DNA from 3 places in the Leptothrix cholodnii SP-6 genome. Region 2 is predicted to be linked to each of the others. Evidence: predicted binding sites of a transcription regulator. Region 2 holds the regulator's gene; each other region holds the start of a gene.
What was found. The regulator sigma-54, encoded in region 2, starts transcription at its own class of promoters, with help from an activator protein. The targets are predictions, from matches to a motif close to TGGCANGNAANCTGCTTT.
Positions count from the first base shown of each region.

Region 1: LCHO_RS09065 (PQQ-dependent methanol/ethanol family dehydrogenase) is a predicted target of sigma-54. The motif match lies at 2,057-2,074, and genes of this name have one in related genera.
Region 3: LCHO_RS13245 (ammonium transporter) is a predicted target of sigma-54. The motif match lies at 2,263-2,280, and genes of this name have one in related genera.

Region 1 covers NC_010524.1:1,957,046-1,961,928, forward strand. The annotation lists gene LCHO_RS09060 (hypothetical protein) at 1-149, shown strand, start outside; gene LCHO_RS09065 (PQQ-dependent methanol/ethanol family dehydrogenase) at 241-1,989, opposite strand; gene moeA (molybdopterin molybdotransferase MoeA) at 2,222-3,514, opposite strand; gene LCHO_RS23355 (ABC transporter permease) at 3,689-4,405, shown strand; gene LCHO_RS23360 (ATP-binding cassette domain-containing protein) at 4,402-4,883, shown strand, end outside.
Region 2 covers NC_010524.1:4,733,651-4,738,533, forward strand. The annotation lists gene LCHO_RS21020 (TRAP transporter large permease) at 1-171, shown strand, start outside; gene LCHO_RS21025 (membrane protein) at 191-814, opposite strand; gene LCHO_RS21030 (2-hydroxychromene-2-carboxylate isomerase) at 960-1,565, shown strand; gene LCHO_RS21035 (hypothetical protein) at 1,587-1,865, opposite strand; gene LCHO_RS21040 (RNA polymerase factor sigma-54) at 2,146-3,756, opposite strand; gene lptB (LPS export ABC transporter ATP-binding protein) at 3,776-4,552, opposite strand; gene lptA (lipopolysaccharide transport periplasmic protein LptA) at 4,579-4,883, opposite strand, start outside.
Region 3 covers NC_010524.1:2,907,921-2,912,803, reverse strand. The annotation lists gene LCHO_RS13255 (GNAT family N-acetyltransferase) at 1-592, shown strand, start outside; gene LCHO_RS13250 (DEAD/DEAH box helicase) at 636-2,075, opposite strand; gene LCHO_RS13245 (ammonium transporter) at 2,492-3,706, shown strand; gene LCHO_RS13240 (TonB-dependent receptor plug domain-containing protein) at 3,713-4,883, opposite strand, start outside.

The DNA.
Region 1 (4,883 bases), 2.1 Mb from region 2:
ACATGAAACGCTCCGTCGTGCCGATCCAATGGGATCTGACGGCGCTGCAGAACCGCTTCGCGTCGGATGACTGGCTGACGTTCTACAGCGTCGAATCCGATTTTTCCGACCTGCTGGAACTGTTGCGTCAGGCCGAGACTGGCCGGTAGGGCCTCCTGGGCGGGATGAAAAAAGCGGCGACAACTTCCGTTGTCGCCGCTGATTGCTGCGGATTCAGGCCGGTTCACACCGGCGCCGGCATCACTTCATCAGCTTGAACACCCACACCGAGCCACCCTGCTCGAGGTAGTTGACCTTCTTGGCCACGTCGCCGCCCCACAGCGGCACCGCGCCACCCCAGCCCGAAGCCACGGCGACGTACTGCTCGCCACCTTCGCTCCAGGTCACCGGGGGCGCCACCACGCCGGAACCGGTCTGGAACTTCCAGACGATCTTGCCGGTCTTGGCGTCAGCGGCTTGCAGATAGCCTTCCGGCGTGCCCCAGAACACCAGGTTGCCACCGGTGGTCAGCACGCCGCCCCACAGCGGCGCGTTGTTCGGTGCTTCCCAGACGATCTTGCCGGTCTTCGGGTCGATCGCGCGCATCGCGCCGATGGGGCCGTCGTTGAGCGTCTTGATCGTGAAGCCCGCGCCCAGGTAGGCGCCGCCCTTCTTGTAGGTGATCGGCTCGTTCCAGATCTCCATGCCCCATTCGTTGGCGGGCACGTAGAACAGCTTGGTGTCCGGGCTGTAGGCCATCGGCATCTGGTTCTTGCCACCCAGGAACGACGGTGCGGCGAAGGTCGAGGTGCCCTTCTTGCCGTCGGCGCTGGCGGTCGGATCGCCCGGACGGTTTTCCGGCACGAAGTTCGGACGGCCGGTCTTCAGGTCGATGCCGGTGGCCCAGGTGATCTTCTTGACGAAGGGGAAGGCGTTTTCCAGCTTGCCGCTCTTGGCATCGAGCACATAGAAGAAGCCGTTGCGGTCGGCCTTGCCGCCGAGGACCTTGCCGCCGTCGTCGTACGTGATGAGTTCGTTGACGCCGTCGAAGTCCCAGCCGTCGTTCGGCGTGGTCTGGTAGTGCCACTTGATCTGGCCGGTCTTGACGTCGATGGCCAGCGTCGAGCAGCTGAACAGGTTGTCGCCCTTGCGCAGGTGGCTGTTCCAGGGTGCCGGGTTGCCGGTGCCGAAGTAGGCCAGGCCGGTGCGCGAGTCGTAGCTGCCACCCAGCCAGGTGGCGGCGCCGCCGGTCTTCCAGAGGTCGCCCGGCCAGCTCTTGCCGGTGGTGCCGGAGATGCCGTTCTCGGTCTTGTTGCCGTCCTTGTCGTACTTGTAGCCCATGTGGCCTTCGACCGTCGGGCGGGTCCAGACCAGCGCGCCGGTCTTGGGATCGCGCGCTTCGACGCGGCCGACCACGCCGAACTCGCCACCGGAGACGCCGGTCAGCAGCAGGCCTTCGGCGATCAGCGGCGCGGCCGAGGCCGAGTAGCCGTCGGCGTAGTTGTCGATCTTTTCCTTCCAGACCACTTCGCCGGTGTCCTGGTTCAGCGCGACGATCTGGGCATCGAGCGTCATGAAGATCACGAGGTTGTCATACAGCGCGGCGCCGCGGTTGATCACGTCGCAGCAGGGCATGATGCCGTCGGGCAGGCGGTGCTCGTACTTCCAGAGCTTGGCGCCGGTCTTGGCGTCGAGCGCGAAGATCCGCGAGTACGAACCCGTGACGAACATCTTGCCGTTGTGGATGACCGGCTGCGATTCCTGGCCGCGCTGCTTTTCACCACCGAACGAGAAGCTCCAGGCCGGCACCAGCTTGGCGACGGTGCTGGTGTTGATCTGCTTGAGCGGCGAATAGCGCTGGCCCTGGGTGCCCATGCCCCACGAGAGCACGTCGCCGGTGGACTTGGCGTCGTTCTCGATCATCTTGTCGGTCACGGCGGGGGTGGCGGCTTGGGCGGCCATCGTGGCCAGACTGGCGGTCACCAGCAAGCTGAGCATCTTCAAACGCATGGGGGGTCTCCTCGTTGAGGTGGGGTTGTTCCAACGGCGGACGTCCGCCACCGTTCAGTCACCTCAGACTGCAGCAAGCGTGCCAAGCAGGAATCACCGCAAAAATGATCTCGAGCCCGGTGTTTGCGCTTGTCTGCGCTCAGGGAGAACCCCGAAAACTGCTCCAGCGTCAAACAGTCGGCAAATGCTGCGGTGCGATGGCGTTCCAGGCCGTGTCACGCGTCATCAGGGGTCACACCAAGCCGTCGAACAGCCAGACGTCGACCCGGTCGCCGGCCGCCACCGGGCCCTGCTCGTGGCCCAGCACGACCAGCGCGTTGGCCTCGCACATGCTGCGCAGGATGCCCGCGCCCTGCGAGCCGGTCAGGCGCACCGACCAGCCGCCGTCGGCGTCGCGGTGGACCCGGCCGCGCTGGAACTCCGTGCGGCCCGGCCGCTTGCGGATGGCGGTGGCGCAGCGCGCCTGCAGCACCGGCAGCGGCTCGGCGCTGGCGCCGCCGAGCGTCAGCAGCGCCTCGCGCACGAAGGCGTAGTAGGTGACGAGGCTGGCGACCGGGTTGCCGGGCAGGGCGAACAGCCAGCTCGGCGCCGGGTCGGTGGCGCCGTCGCGGCGCAGCGGGCCGAACGCGAACGGCCGGCCCGGGCGCATCGCCACCTTCCAGAACGCCACCTCGCCGAGTCGGGCCAGCAGGCCGCGGGTGTAGTCGGCATCGCCCACGCTGACGCCGCCGCTGGTGATCACGGCGTCGGCCTGCGCCACCGCCTGATGCAGCGTGGCCTCGAGCGCGGCCGGGTCGTCGCGCACCAGGCCGAGGTCGATCACCTCGACACCCAGGCGCTGCAGCGCGCTCATCAGGCTGTAGCGGTTGCTGTCGTGGATGCAGCCGGCGGGCAGCGGCTCGCCCAGGTCGCGCAATTCGTTGCCGGTGGAGAACACCGCCACCCGCAGGCGCCTGAACACCGTCACCTCGGCCACGCCGAGCGAGGCGATCAGGCCGATGTCGGCCGGCCGCAGCACCCGCCCGGCCTGCACGGCGGGGCGGCCCTGCGCCAGGTCCTCGCCGCGAAAACGCCGGTTCTCGCCCGGGCGCAGTACGCCGGCGTCGATCTCGATCACGGCGTGCTCGCCGTCCGTCGTGCGGCGGCAGAGCTCCTGCGGCACCACCGAGTCGAGCCCGGCCGGCATCACCGCGCCGGTCATGATGCGCACGCACTCGCCGGCCTGCGCCTGCAGCGTCGGCACGTCGCCGGCGTGCACGGTGCCGACCACGCGCAGCCGCACGCTGCCGGCTGCCGGCAGGTCGGCGCCGTGCAGCGCGTAGCCGTCCATCGCCGAGTTGTCGTGCGCGGGCACGTCGATCGGCGAGATCACGTCGGCGGCCAGCACGCGGCCGAGCGCCTGCATCAGCGGCACGGTCTGCGTCCGGGTGATCGGGCGGATCGCCGCGGCGATGGCCGAGCGGGCGTCGGCCACGCTCAGGTGGGTGTCGCCGGCAATCAGGGGGGAGGGGCCGAGTTCGGGCATGGGAGGGGCCGGTCGAAGCACAAGGATGCCGGGAATCATAGCCACGGCGGCTGCGGCGACCGGCCAGCCCGGAACGTCGTTTCTATATGCACACGACGACATATCGCCACGCCTTGATCGACCACGCAGAATCGCGCCCCGCATGACTCCCGTAACAACTGTCGCAATCCGCTCATGAGCACGGTGGCCGCCAGCCTCGGCCTGGCCGTCGATCTGATTTCCAGTGGCGATGCCGACGTGCTGCGCATCGTCGGCCTGTCGCTGCGGGTCAGCGGCGCGGCCTGTCTGACGGGCGCGCTGTCCGGGCTGTGGCTCGGGGCGTGGCTGGCGGTGGCGCGGTTTCCGGGCCACGGCCTGGCGGTCTGGCTGCTCAACACGCTGCTGGCGCTGCCGTCGGTGGTGGTCGGCCTGATGGTCTACCTGCTGCTGTCGCGCTCGGGGCCGCTGGGGTCGTGGGGCATCCTGTTCACGCCCACCGCGATGGTGATCGCGCAGAGCATCCTGGTGGTGCCGCTGATCGCCGCGCTGACCCGCCGCCTCGTCATCGACGGCCTGGCCGATGGCGGCGACCAGCTGCGCTCGATGGGCGCCGGCCCCTTGCTGTCGGCGCTGCTGGTGCTGGTACACGAGCGGCTGGCGGTGCTGACGATCCTGCTCACGGCGTTTGGCCGTGCGGTCGCCGAGGTCGGCGCGGTGATGATCGTGGGCGGCAACATCGACGGCTTCACCCGCGTGATGACCACCGCCATCGCGCTCGAGACCAGCAAGGGCGACCTGCCGCTGGCGCTGGCGCTGGGCCTGCTGCTGCTGGGTGTGGTCGGCGTCATCAACCTGCTGATCGGCTGGATGCAGCCGCGCGGCGCCGCGGCGCCGGGACAGGGGCTGATGTGAGCGGCGAAGCCCTGATCAGCCTGGCGCAGGCCGGCGTGGATTTCGGCGCGGTGCGGGCGCTGCGCGACGTCACGCTGCAGATCAACCGCGGCGAGCGGGTCGCGCTGGTGGGCGCCAACGGCTCGGGCAAGACCACCTTGCTGCGTCTGCTGCACGGCCTGGTCGCCGGCCACGGCCGGCGCGAGGTGCATGCCCTCGAGGACACCGACGGCCGCCCGGCGCTGATGGCGATGCTGTTCCAGCGGCCCTATCTGCTGCATCTGTCGGCACGCAGCAACCTGCTGCTGGCGCTCTGGCTGGCGAAGGTGCCGCGCGCGCAGCGTGGCGAGCGCGCCGCGCAGGCGCTCGAGCGCGTCGGCCTGCAGGGCGTGGGCGAGCGTGCGGCGCGAGCGCTGTCGGGTGGCCAGCAGCAGCGCCTGGCGATGGCGCGGGCCTGGGCCATGCGGCCCGACATCCTGTTTCTCGACGAGCCCACCGC
Region 2 (4,883 bases):
GTGGCGATGGCGGCGTTCTACCTGAAGGGCGTCAGCCCGCCGCACGTGACGCTGAACCAGATCTTCGCCGGCATGCTGCCGTTCATGGGGATCCAGGTCTTCGCGCTGTTCCTGCTGTACCAGTTCCCGGCCATCGGCCTGTGGCTGCCGCAGGTGGTGTACGGGCGCTGAGCGGGCGCCGAGCGGGCCGTCAACGACGCGGCAAGTAGAGCCGGTCCGAGTAGGTGGCCAGCCACTCGGGCCTGAAGGCCACGAAGATGGCCACCAGCATGCCGGTCAGCACGGCATCGCCCCAGGCCGACAGCCAGCGGCCGACCATCAGCTCGGCGCCGTCGAGGTGCGCGGGCACGCCGCCCAGCCACAGCGCCAGCGCACCGGCGAGCGTGCAGGCCAGCTGGGTGGCGAAGAAACCGCGGGCAAAGATGTAGACGAACAGGTGGTGCGGCAGCAGGCGCCGCACCGCCGCACCCAGCCCGAGCACCAGCGTGGCCGGCACCAGGCCCAGCCAGACCAGCCGGTGCAGGGTCTCCCAGGCGTCGAGCTGGCCCAGCCAGCCGGTCAGCAGCGCGGTCGGCACCAGCGCCAGCACCGCCAGCGGCCAGCCCGCCATCAGCACCAGCAGCGGCGCACCCGACAGCGGCTGCAGCACGGCGCTGTCGGCAAGCCGGTCGGCCCCCCAGAACAGCGGCATCAGCATCCACCAGGTCAGCCAGGCCCCGGGCGGGCCGGACGGACCGAATCCGCGCCACGGACGCATGGCCAGCGCCGGGATCAGGCAGGCAAGGGCTATCGACAGATCGAGCATGCCGCACATGCTAGGCGCAGGCCCGCCGTCCAGCATGATCGCGGTCAAGCTGGCCGGGCGACTGCGCGCGTGGCCACCACCCGCTGTGGCGCAGCCGCCGAAACCGGGGCTGTGCCGGATGGACGCGAGGCGAGCGCGCACTTAAGGTGACAGGATGAACCGCCCCGCCGCCATCGACTTCTATTTCGACTTTTCGTCGCCCTACTCCTACATCGCCTCCGAGTGGATCAACGCCCTGGCCGCACGCCACGGCCGCCCGGTGCGCTGGCACGCCATCCTGCTGGGGGTGACGTTCCAGGCCGCCGAGCTGCGCAGCCCCGTGTCCTATCCACTCAAGCGTGAGTACTCACTGCGAGACTTCGCCCGATCGGCGCGGATGGAAGGGGTGCCGTACGTGATGCCTTCGCCCTTCCCGATCCCGACCCAGAACGCGGCTCGGCTGTTCTGGTGGCTCGACGCCACCGATCCGGCGCGCGCCACCGACTGGGCCCGTGCCGGTCTGCGGGCGTTTTTCACCCGCGGCGTCGATCTGAGCAACATGAGCGCGCTGACCGGCCTGGCGGCCGAGTTCGGCATCCCGGCCGAACAGGCCGCGCAGGTGTGCGCCGACCCGATCTGGAAGGACAAGCTGCGGCGTGAAAACGATGCGGCGATCGCCGCGGGGGTGTTCGGCGCGCCGTTCTTCATCGTCGACGGCGAACCCTTCTGGGGCAACGACCGCAAGTCGCAGATCGACCGCTGGCTGAGCGGCGACCGCTGAACGGCCGGCCCGCAATCGCGCTCAGGGGCGCGGCTGCGCGAACGCGGCGCGGTCGCCGGCGTCGGTGTAACGGGTGATCTGCTGGCTGCGCTGGCGCTGCGTGTCCTCGTCGCTGGCACGCCGGAACTGCTCGCCCAGCCGGGCCAGTTCGTCGCTGCCGCAGGAGCGGCACAGGCTCAGCACCGCGCGGGCGTATTCGGCCGGGCCCAGCATCAGCGCGATGTCGACGTCTTCGCCGAGTTCGTGCAGCACGAGATCGTGGATGCGGATCGCGATCCGCAGTCGGGTTGTGTCGTTCATGGCCATGTTTGCTCCCATGCCATGGTCCATGCAGATGACGTGCCGCCCGATCCGTGAAAACACGCAAAATTGAACCCAAACGTGTCCGTTTTGGGGGTTCGGGATCGAATCCGAGGGTATGTCCGGAGCGGCCTGGCCACTGCACGAACCGCGGCACGCTCGAGCCGGCAGATGGTCTCCGACGGTACCGCGCGCGGACATCGCCGACGCGCACCGCGACGTGACAGGATGGCTCAGGGCGGCACACCGACTGCACCGCGCAGGTGCAGTGATCGTCGGCTCAGATGTCCTTGCGCAGGTTCGCCGGTGCGATCTTGAGCGCCTCGCGGTACTTGGCCACCGTGCGGCGCGCCACCTGGATGCCCTGCTCTTCGAGCATGGTGCTCAGCTGGCTGTCCGACAGCGGTTTCTTGGGGTCCTCGGCCGCCACGAACTGCTTGATCAGCGCCCGCACCGCGGTGCTCGACGCGTTGCCGCCGGCATCGGTGTTGAGCGAGCTGCCGAAGAAGTACTTGAGCTCGAAGGTGCCGAACGGCGTGTTCATGTACTTGGCCGTCGTCACGCGCGAGATGGTCGACTCGTGCAGCCCCAGCTCGTCGGCGATCTCGCGCAGCACCAGCGGCTTCATGGCGATCTCGCCGTGCGTGAAGAAGCCCTTCTGGCGCTCGACGATGGCCTGCGAGACACGCTGGATGGTGTCGAAGCGCTGCAGGATGTTCTTGACGAACCAGCGCGCCTCCTGCAGCCGCGACGACAGCATCGCGCCACCGTCACCGCCGCCATTCGTGGCACCGCCGCGCTGGCTGCGGTGCTGGCGCAGCACCTGGGCGTACATGTCGTTGATGCGCAGCTTGGGCATGACGTCGGGGTTGAGCACCACCCGCCAGCCACGCCCGGCCTTCTGCACGATCACGTCGGGCACGACGATGTTGGCCTCGGCGCGGGCAAAGCGCCGCCCCGGCTTGGGCTCGAGCGCGACGATCAGCGTCTGCGCCTCGCGGATCAGCGCCTCGTCGGCGGCCACGGCGGTGACGAGCTTCTTGATGTCGCGCCGCGCCAGCAGGTCGAGGTGGTGCTGGCAGATGCGGATGGCGGCGGCCTGCGCCGGGCTCGGGTCGAGCTCGCGCAGCTGCAGCACCAGGCACTCGGGCAGGTCGCGCGCGCCGACGCCGGTCGGCTCCAGGCTCTGCAGCCAGCCGAGCGCACAGCGCAGGCGGTCGATCAGCTCCTCGCGCATCGTCGCGGCCTCGACCGGGTCGATCGCGTCGCCGGTCACGACCGCACCGGCCTCGATGCCGAAGGCCAGCCGTTCGGCGATCTCCTCGAGCGTGTCGGCCAGGTAGCCGTCCTCGTTGAGCGAGTCGATCAGCGACTCGACCAGCAGCATGTCCTCGCCGGCCAGGCGCATGCCCAGCAGCTGGCCGCGCAGGTGATCGGGCAGGCTGGGCGTGAAGGTGGAGCGCTCGCTCCAGTCGCTGTCGTCGTCCTCGTTGGCGCCGTTGCGCGCCGCGGGGGTGTCCGACAGGCTGTTGAAGTCCTCGCGGTCGTGGCCGCTGTCCCAGTCTTCGCGCGACTCGCCGGCACCGAAGTCGAGCTGCTCGACGCTCACCGGCTCGGGGTCGCCGACGCCGGCTTCGTGGGCCGCATCGGCGGCACCGGTGTCGGCGTCGTAGCGGGACTCTTCCTGGGTCGGGGCGCTGCGCTCCTGGATGACCTGGCTCTCGGGCGTGGGGCTGTCTTCTTCGGCCTCGAGGAAGGGGTTCTGTTCGAGCATCTGCTCGACTTCCTGATGCAGCTCGAGGGTCGACAGTTGCAGCAACCGGATCGACTGCTGCAACTGGGGCGTCAGCGCCAGATGCTGCGAAAGACGGACCTGCAGGGATGGTTTCACGGGTTGCCGGCCTTCTTGATTACATGCGGAAATGTTCGCCGAGGTAGACCTTGCGGACGTCCGGGTTCTCGACGATCGCCGCGGGCGTGCCTTCGGCCAGCACCCGGCCTTCGCTGATGATGTAGGCGCGGTCGCAGATGCCCAGCGTCTCGCGCACGTTGTGGTCGGTGATCAGCACGCCGATGCCACGCGCCTTGAGGAAACCGATGATGCGCTGGATCTCGAGCACCGCGATCGGGTCGACGCCGGCAAACGGCTCGTCGAGCAGGATGAAGCGCGGCTGCGTGGCCAGCGCACGGGCGATCTCGACGCGTCGGCGCTCACCGCCCGACAGCGCCGGCGCGGGCGATTCGCGCAGCTTCTCGATCGACAGGTCGGCCAGCAGGCCGTCGAGCATCTGCTCGATGCGCTGCGCGCTGTAGCGGCGGCCTTCGGCGTCCTGCTGCAGTTCGAGCACGGCGCGGATGTTCTCCTCGACCGTCAGGCGCCGGAAGATCGACGCCTCCTGCGGCAGGTACGACAGCCCCATGCGGGCGCGCTGGTGGATCGGCAGGCGCTGCACCGGCGCGCCGTCGATGCGGATCTGTCCGGCATCGGCGCGCACCAGGCCGACCAGCATGTAGAAGCTGGTGGTCTTGCCCGCGCCGTTGGGGCCCAGCAGGCCGACCACCTCGCCGCTGTTGACGGCCAGGTGGATGTCCTTGACCACCTTGCGCGCGCCGTAGCTCTTTTCGAGGCCGTCGGCTTCGAGCCGGCTCGACGCGCCGTTGCGGCCCGCCCGGGCCGGCTGCGCCAGCTTCTCGTTCGCCGGGCCGGGCGAGTTCAACGCTTGACTCCCGCCGCGTCGGCCGGGCGCGGCGTGACGATGCCGCGCACCCGCCCGCCGCTGCTGCCGTCGGCCGCACCACCCTGGATCTCGATCGCGTCGCGGCCGTGGTCGTAGACGATGGTCTGGCCGCTGATCTGGTCGGCCAGCACGCCGGCGCGCAGCAGACGCACCTGCGCCTGCTGGCTGAATCGCACGGTCTGGCTGACGGTGTCGTATTCGATGCGCCGGGCCTGGCCCTCGATGACTTCATCGAGGCCGTCGCGCTTCTGCCTGAACGTGGCGGGCTGCGCCTCGCTGC
Region 3 (4,883 bases), 1.8 Mb from region 2:
CTTTCTCGACTCAGGCTTGCCCGCTCCGGGTGCCGCGGTGCGGGTTCGGGCGGCGCGAATACGTGACTGGGCCCGTCTGCAGGGCTTGATGTGCAGCGTGTTTCCGCACATCGACGAGGCCACTTACGGCCACTGGTTGCGTGACCAGCGGCATTGCCTGGCGGTGGCCTTCACGGCCGAAGGGCTGGTGGGCATGGTCCGCTTCGAGGTCCAGCCCGGCTGTCGCGTCACCTTGCTGACGCAACTGGGCGTGCTGCCGGCCCTGCGCGGCCAGGGCGTGGCCCGCGCGCTCGTGAGTTACTGCGAAGAAGTGGCGTGTGCCTGCGGGGCGCCGAGCCTGGCATTCGAGTTGCCGAGCGACGACCTCGTCACGCAGTCGTTCTTTCGCCATCTGGGCTACGACGTCTCGGCAGCCTGTGCCAGTGCCGCTGCGGGCATGCGACGTCTGGTGCGCCGCGCCAAGTCGCCGGTGTGGCCGACCTGGCAGCTCAAGCGCGAACATGCGCCGCGCGTGCCGCCGGCGCCTTTCCAGCGCCTGGCGATGCGCGCGCTCTACGGCGCCTGGCTTGGCAGCAGCGCCCGCGCCGGCTGAAGCTGCGCGGGCTGCCCGGACGTTCCGGGCACGGATCGGGCGATCAGCCGTTGCGTGAGCGCGGCGGCGTGCGGTTCAGCGCACCCGGTTGTGCCGTGCCCTGGCTGCTGCGACCGGCGCCGTTGGGCTGACCGGAGCGCGGTTGCTGGCCAGCCGGACGGGCATGTGCCGAGTGATTGCCATTTCCCGAGGCATGTCCGGCGCTCGAACGCGGTGCCGACGAGTTGCCACCACGATGGGTCGGCTTCGGCGCACCGTTGCCCGACGGGCGGTGTGCACCACGCGGAGCACCGTTGAGCGTGCGGCGACCCACCTGGATCGGCTCGGCACGCTCGCCCGGATCGGGCTCGAAACCGGCCACCACCTCGCGCGCGATGCTGCGCTTGATGAGCTTCTCGATGTCGGCCAGGAAGCCTTCTTCGTCGACGCACACCAGCGACAGCGCCTCGCCCTGCGCGCCGGCGCGGCCGGTGCGGCCGATGCGGTGCACGTAGTCTTCCGGCACGTTGGGCAGCTCGTAGTTGATGACGTGCGGCAGCATGTCGATGTCGATGCCGCGCGCGGCGATGTCGGTCGCCACCAGCACCGTCAGGTCACCGGTCTTGAACTCGGCCAGGGCCTTGGTGCGTGCACCCTGGCTCTTGTTGCCGTGGATCGCCATCGCGCTGATGTCGTTCTTGTTCAGGAACTCGCACAGCCGGTTGGCGCCGTGCTTCATGCGCGTGAACACCAGCACCTGGTGCCAGTTCTGGCTCTTGATCAGGTGGGCCAGCAGGTCCTTCTTGTTCTCGCGGCCGACCTTGATGACGCGCTGGGCGATGGTCTCGGCGGTGGTGTTGCGGCGCGCCACCTCGATCACCTGCGGCTTGTTGAGCAGCCGGTCGGCCAGCGCCTTGATCTCGTCGCTGAAGGTGGCCGAGAACAGCAGGCTCTGCTTCTTGGCCGGGATGATGGCCAGCACCTTCTTGATGTCGTGCACGAAGCCCATGTCGAGCATGCGGTCGGCTTCGTCGAGCACGAAGAACTGCACCTGGCTGAGGTCGATGGTGCCTTGCTGGTGGTGGTCCAGCAGGCGCCCGGGCGTGGCCACCAGGATGTCGACGCCCTTGCGCAGCCGGTCGACCTGCGGGCCCATGCCGACGCCGCCGAAGATCACCATGCTGGTGAGCTGCAGGTACTTGCCGTAGGTGCGCACGCTTTCTTCGACCTGGGCGGCGAGTTCGCGCGTGGGGGTGAGGATCAGCGCGCGGATCGCCGGGCGGCCGTTGCGGTTCTTGACCGGCTCGCCCGCGGCGAGCTTGTGCAGCAGCGGCAGCGTGAAACCGGCGGTCTTGCCGGTGCCGGTCTGTGCGCCGGCCAGCAGGTCACCGCCGGCGAGCACGGCGGGGATGGCTTGCGCCTGAATCGGGGTGGGGATCGAATAGCCTTCTTCGTGCACGGCACGAAGGATCGGCTGGGCCAGGCCCAGGTCGTCAAAGGTCATGGAGTTGGGAGCTTCCCGCTCTGGGCGGGGCGATCTGGCCTGCAGCCTCCCCTTGCGGGAGCGCCAGTCTCAGGCCCCATCGGAAGAGGCGGGGAGTCAGGAATGACTGTCATGCCCTGACTGGTGCAGGCATGCCGGGGCGCATTGTAGTGTCCGGCGGCGCTGCGGCCTCTTTCAGTTCGCGGGTTTACCCGAAATCTGCAAAGGCCATCCAGATTGGCACCAAGTTGGATCAAAAGCACTCAATTCGTGCGCAGCGGATGTGCTTGCGTGCATGGTTGGTGCACTGACTCCCGATTCCATGCCGGCAAGCGTGCACCTGAATGGGTATGTGAATTGCTTAAGTGGTGCGCTTTGTGCCGCATCGGTGCGTGCTCGAGGCCTCGAGATCCTTTCATCCCTTCTCTCTCCTCGTCATGGACTCATACAAACAAGGCGCTGACGCGCTGTTCATCCTGCTGGGCGCCATCATGGTGCTGGCCATGCACGCCGGCTTTGCGTTTCTGGAACTGGGCACGGTGCGCAAGAAGAACCAGGTCAACGCGCTGGTCAAGATCCTGGTCGACTTCGCGGTCTCGACCATCGCCTACTTCTTCGTCGGCTACAGCGTGGCCTACGGCGTGAGTTTCTTCACCGGCGCTGAGGCGCTGGCGGCCAAGAATGGCTACGAGCTGGTCAAGTTCTTCTTCCTGCTGACGTTTGCGGCGGCGATCCCCGCGATCGTGTCGGGTGGCATCGCCGAGCGCGCGCGCTTCGGCCCGCAGCTGATCGCCACCGCGGTGATCGTCGGGCTGATCTATCCGCTGTCCGAAGGGGCCGTCTGGAATCAGCAGTTCGGCCTGCAGGCCTGGCTGAAATCGACCTTCGGCGCCGAGTTCCATGACTTCGCCGGCAGCGTGGTGGTGCACGCGGTGGGCGGCTGGATCGGCCTGGCCGCCGTGCTGCTGCTGGGTGCGCGCACCGGTCGATACCGCAAGGACGGCGCCGGGCGCCAGCAGATCAGCGCCCATCCGCCGTCGAGCATCCCGTTCCTGGCGCTGGGTGCCTGGGTGCTGGCGGTGGGCTGGTTCGGCTTCAACGTGATGAGCGCGCAGACGCTCGACAAGATCTCCGGCCTGGTGGCCGTCAACTCGCTGATGGCGATGGTCGGCGGCACGCTGGTGGCGGTGCTGATGGGCAAGAACGACCCGGGCTTCGCCTACAACGGCCCGCTCGCCGGGCTGGTGGCGGTGTGTGCGGGCTCCGACCTGATGCACCCGGCCGGCGCGTTGGTGGTCGGCGGCGTGGCCGGGGCGATCTTCGTCAGCCTGTTCACCCTGACCCAGAACCGCTGGAAGATCGACGACGTGCTCGGCGTCTGGCCGCTGCACGGCCTGTGCGGCGCCTGGGGCGGCATCGCCTGCGGCATCTTCGGCCAGCAGGCGCTGGGCGGCATCGGCGGGGTCAGCCTGGCCAGCCAGTCGATCGGCACGCTGCTGGCGGTGATCTGGGCGTTTGCGGGCGGCTTGGCCGTCTACGGCGCGATCCGCCTGTTCACCAGCCTGCGCCTGACGCAGGAAGAAGAGTTCGACGGCGCCGACATCTCGATCCACAAGATCGGCGCCACGCCCGATCGCGACGTCAGCTGGTGAGGCGGCTCAAAGCTTCATCTCGAGCCGCAGGCCCCACACCGTCAGGCTCGGATCGGTGCTCAGCGCGGTCTGCCGCAGGGTGTTGCTGCCGTCGCTGCCGACGACGGTGCTGATGTTGTGGAAGTCGCGCGCCACGAGGTTGCTGGCCGTGAAGCGCAGCTGCGTCGCCGGGCTCATGCGCCACAGCAGGTAAGCGTCGAGCACCCGTTTGGCGTCCTGTTCGAAGCGCTGGGCGTTGCTCTGCTGCACCGCATAGCCGGGTGTCAGCGCCAGGTTGCCGCCCAGCGTCAGCGGCCAGCTGCGCAGGCGGTAGTCGGCGCCGAGGTTGGCGGTCCAGCCGGGCTGCTGGTCGAGCCGGTTGTCGGGGCCGACGATGCCGTCGACCCGTGACTGGAACAGCGCCAGGTTGCCGCGCAGGTCGACCGGCGCGGCGCCGTCGCGCCACTCGTCGAGGCGCAGCTTGGCTTCGAGCTCGATGCCGCTGGTGCTGGCGCGGCCGATGTTCTGCGGCCGCGACACGTGGCGCGGCACGCTCGACCAGCTGACCGTCTCGAGCGCGGTCTGGTTGCGGATCAGCTGGTTGATGCGGCGGTGGAAGACGCCCGCGCTCAGCACGCCGCCGCCGCCCAGGTAATGCTCGTACGCCACGTCCAGGCCGGTGGCCAGTTCGGGCTTGAGATCCGGGTTGCCGGCGCGGTCGGGGCTGGTCGGCTGATTGGCGCCGGTGGCCGGGAAGGTGCTGTTGATCGACGGCCGCGCGGCCAGGTTCTGCAGCGTCGGCGCGCGGTAGCTGCGTGTCAGGCTGGCGCGGATCTGGTCGCGCCCGCCCTCTTCGATGCGGTAGATCGCGTGCAGCAGCGGGCTCAGCACCTGGCTGTGGTTGCGCACCGGCGCGTCCGGCGCGTCGCTGCGGGTGCCGATGCCTTCCCAGCGCAGGCCGCCGTGCAGCGCCCACTGGCCGCTCAGATCCCACTCGTCCTGCGCCCAGACGGCGGTGCGCACTGTGTGGGCCCGCAGGTTGTCGCCGAAGTCGGCCAGCAGCGAGGTGGTGGCCGTGCCGGGCAGCGTCTGCAGGCTGACGCGGGTGTCGTCTCGGCGGCCCCAATCGGCCTCCCAGCCGGTGGCGAGCTGGTGCTCGCCGGCCAGGTTGCGGGTGTACTTGCCGCCGGTGCTCCAC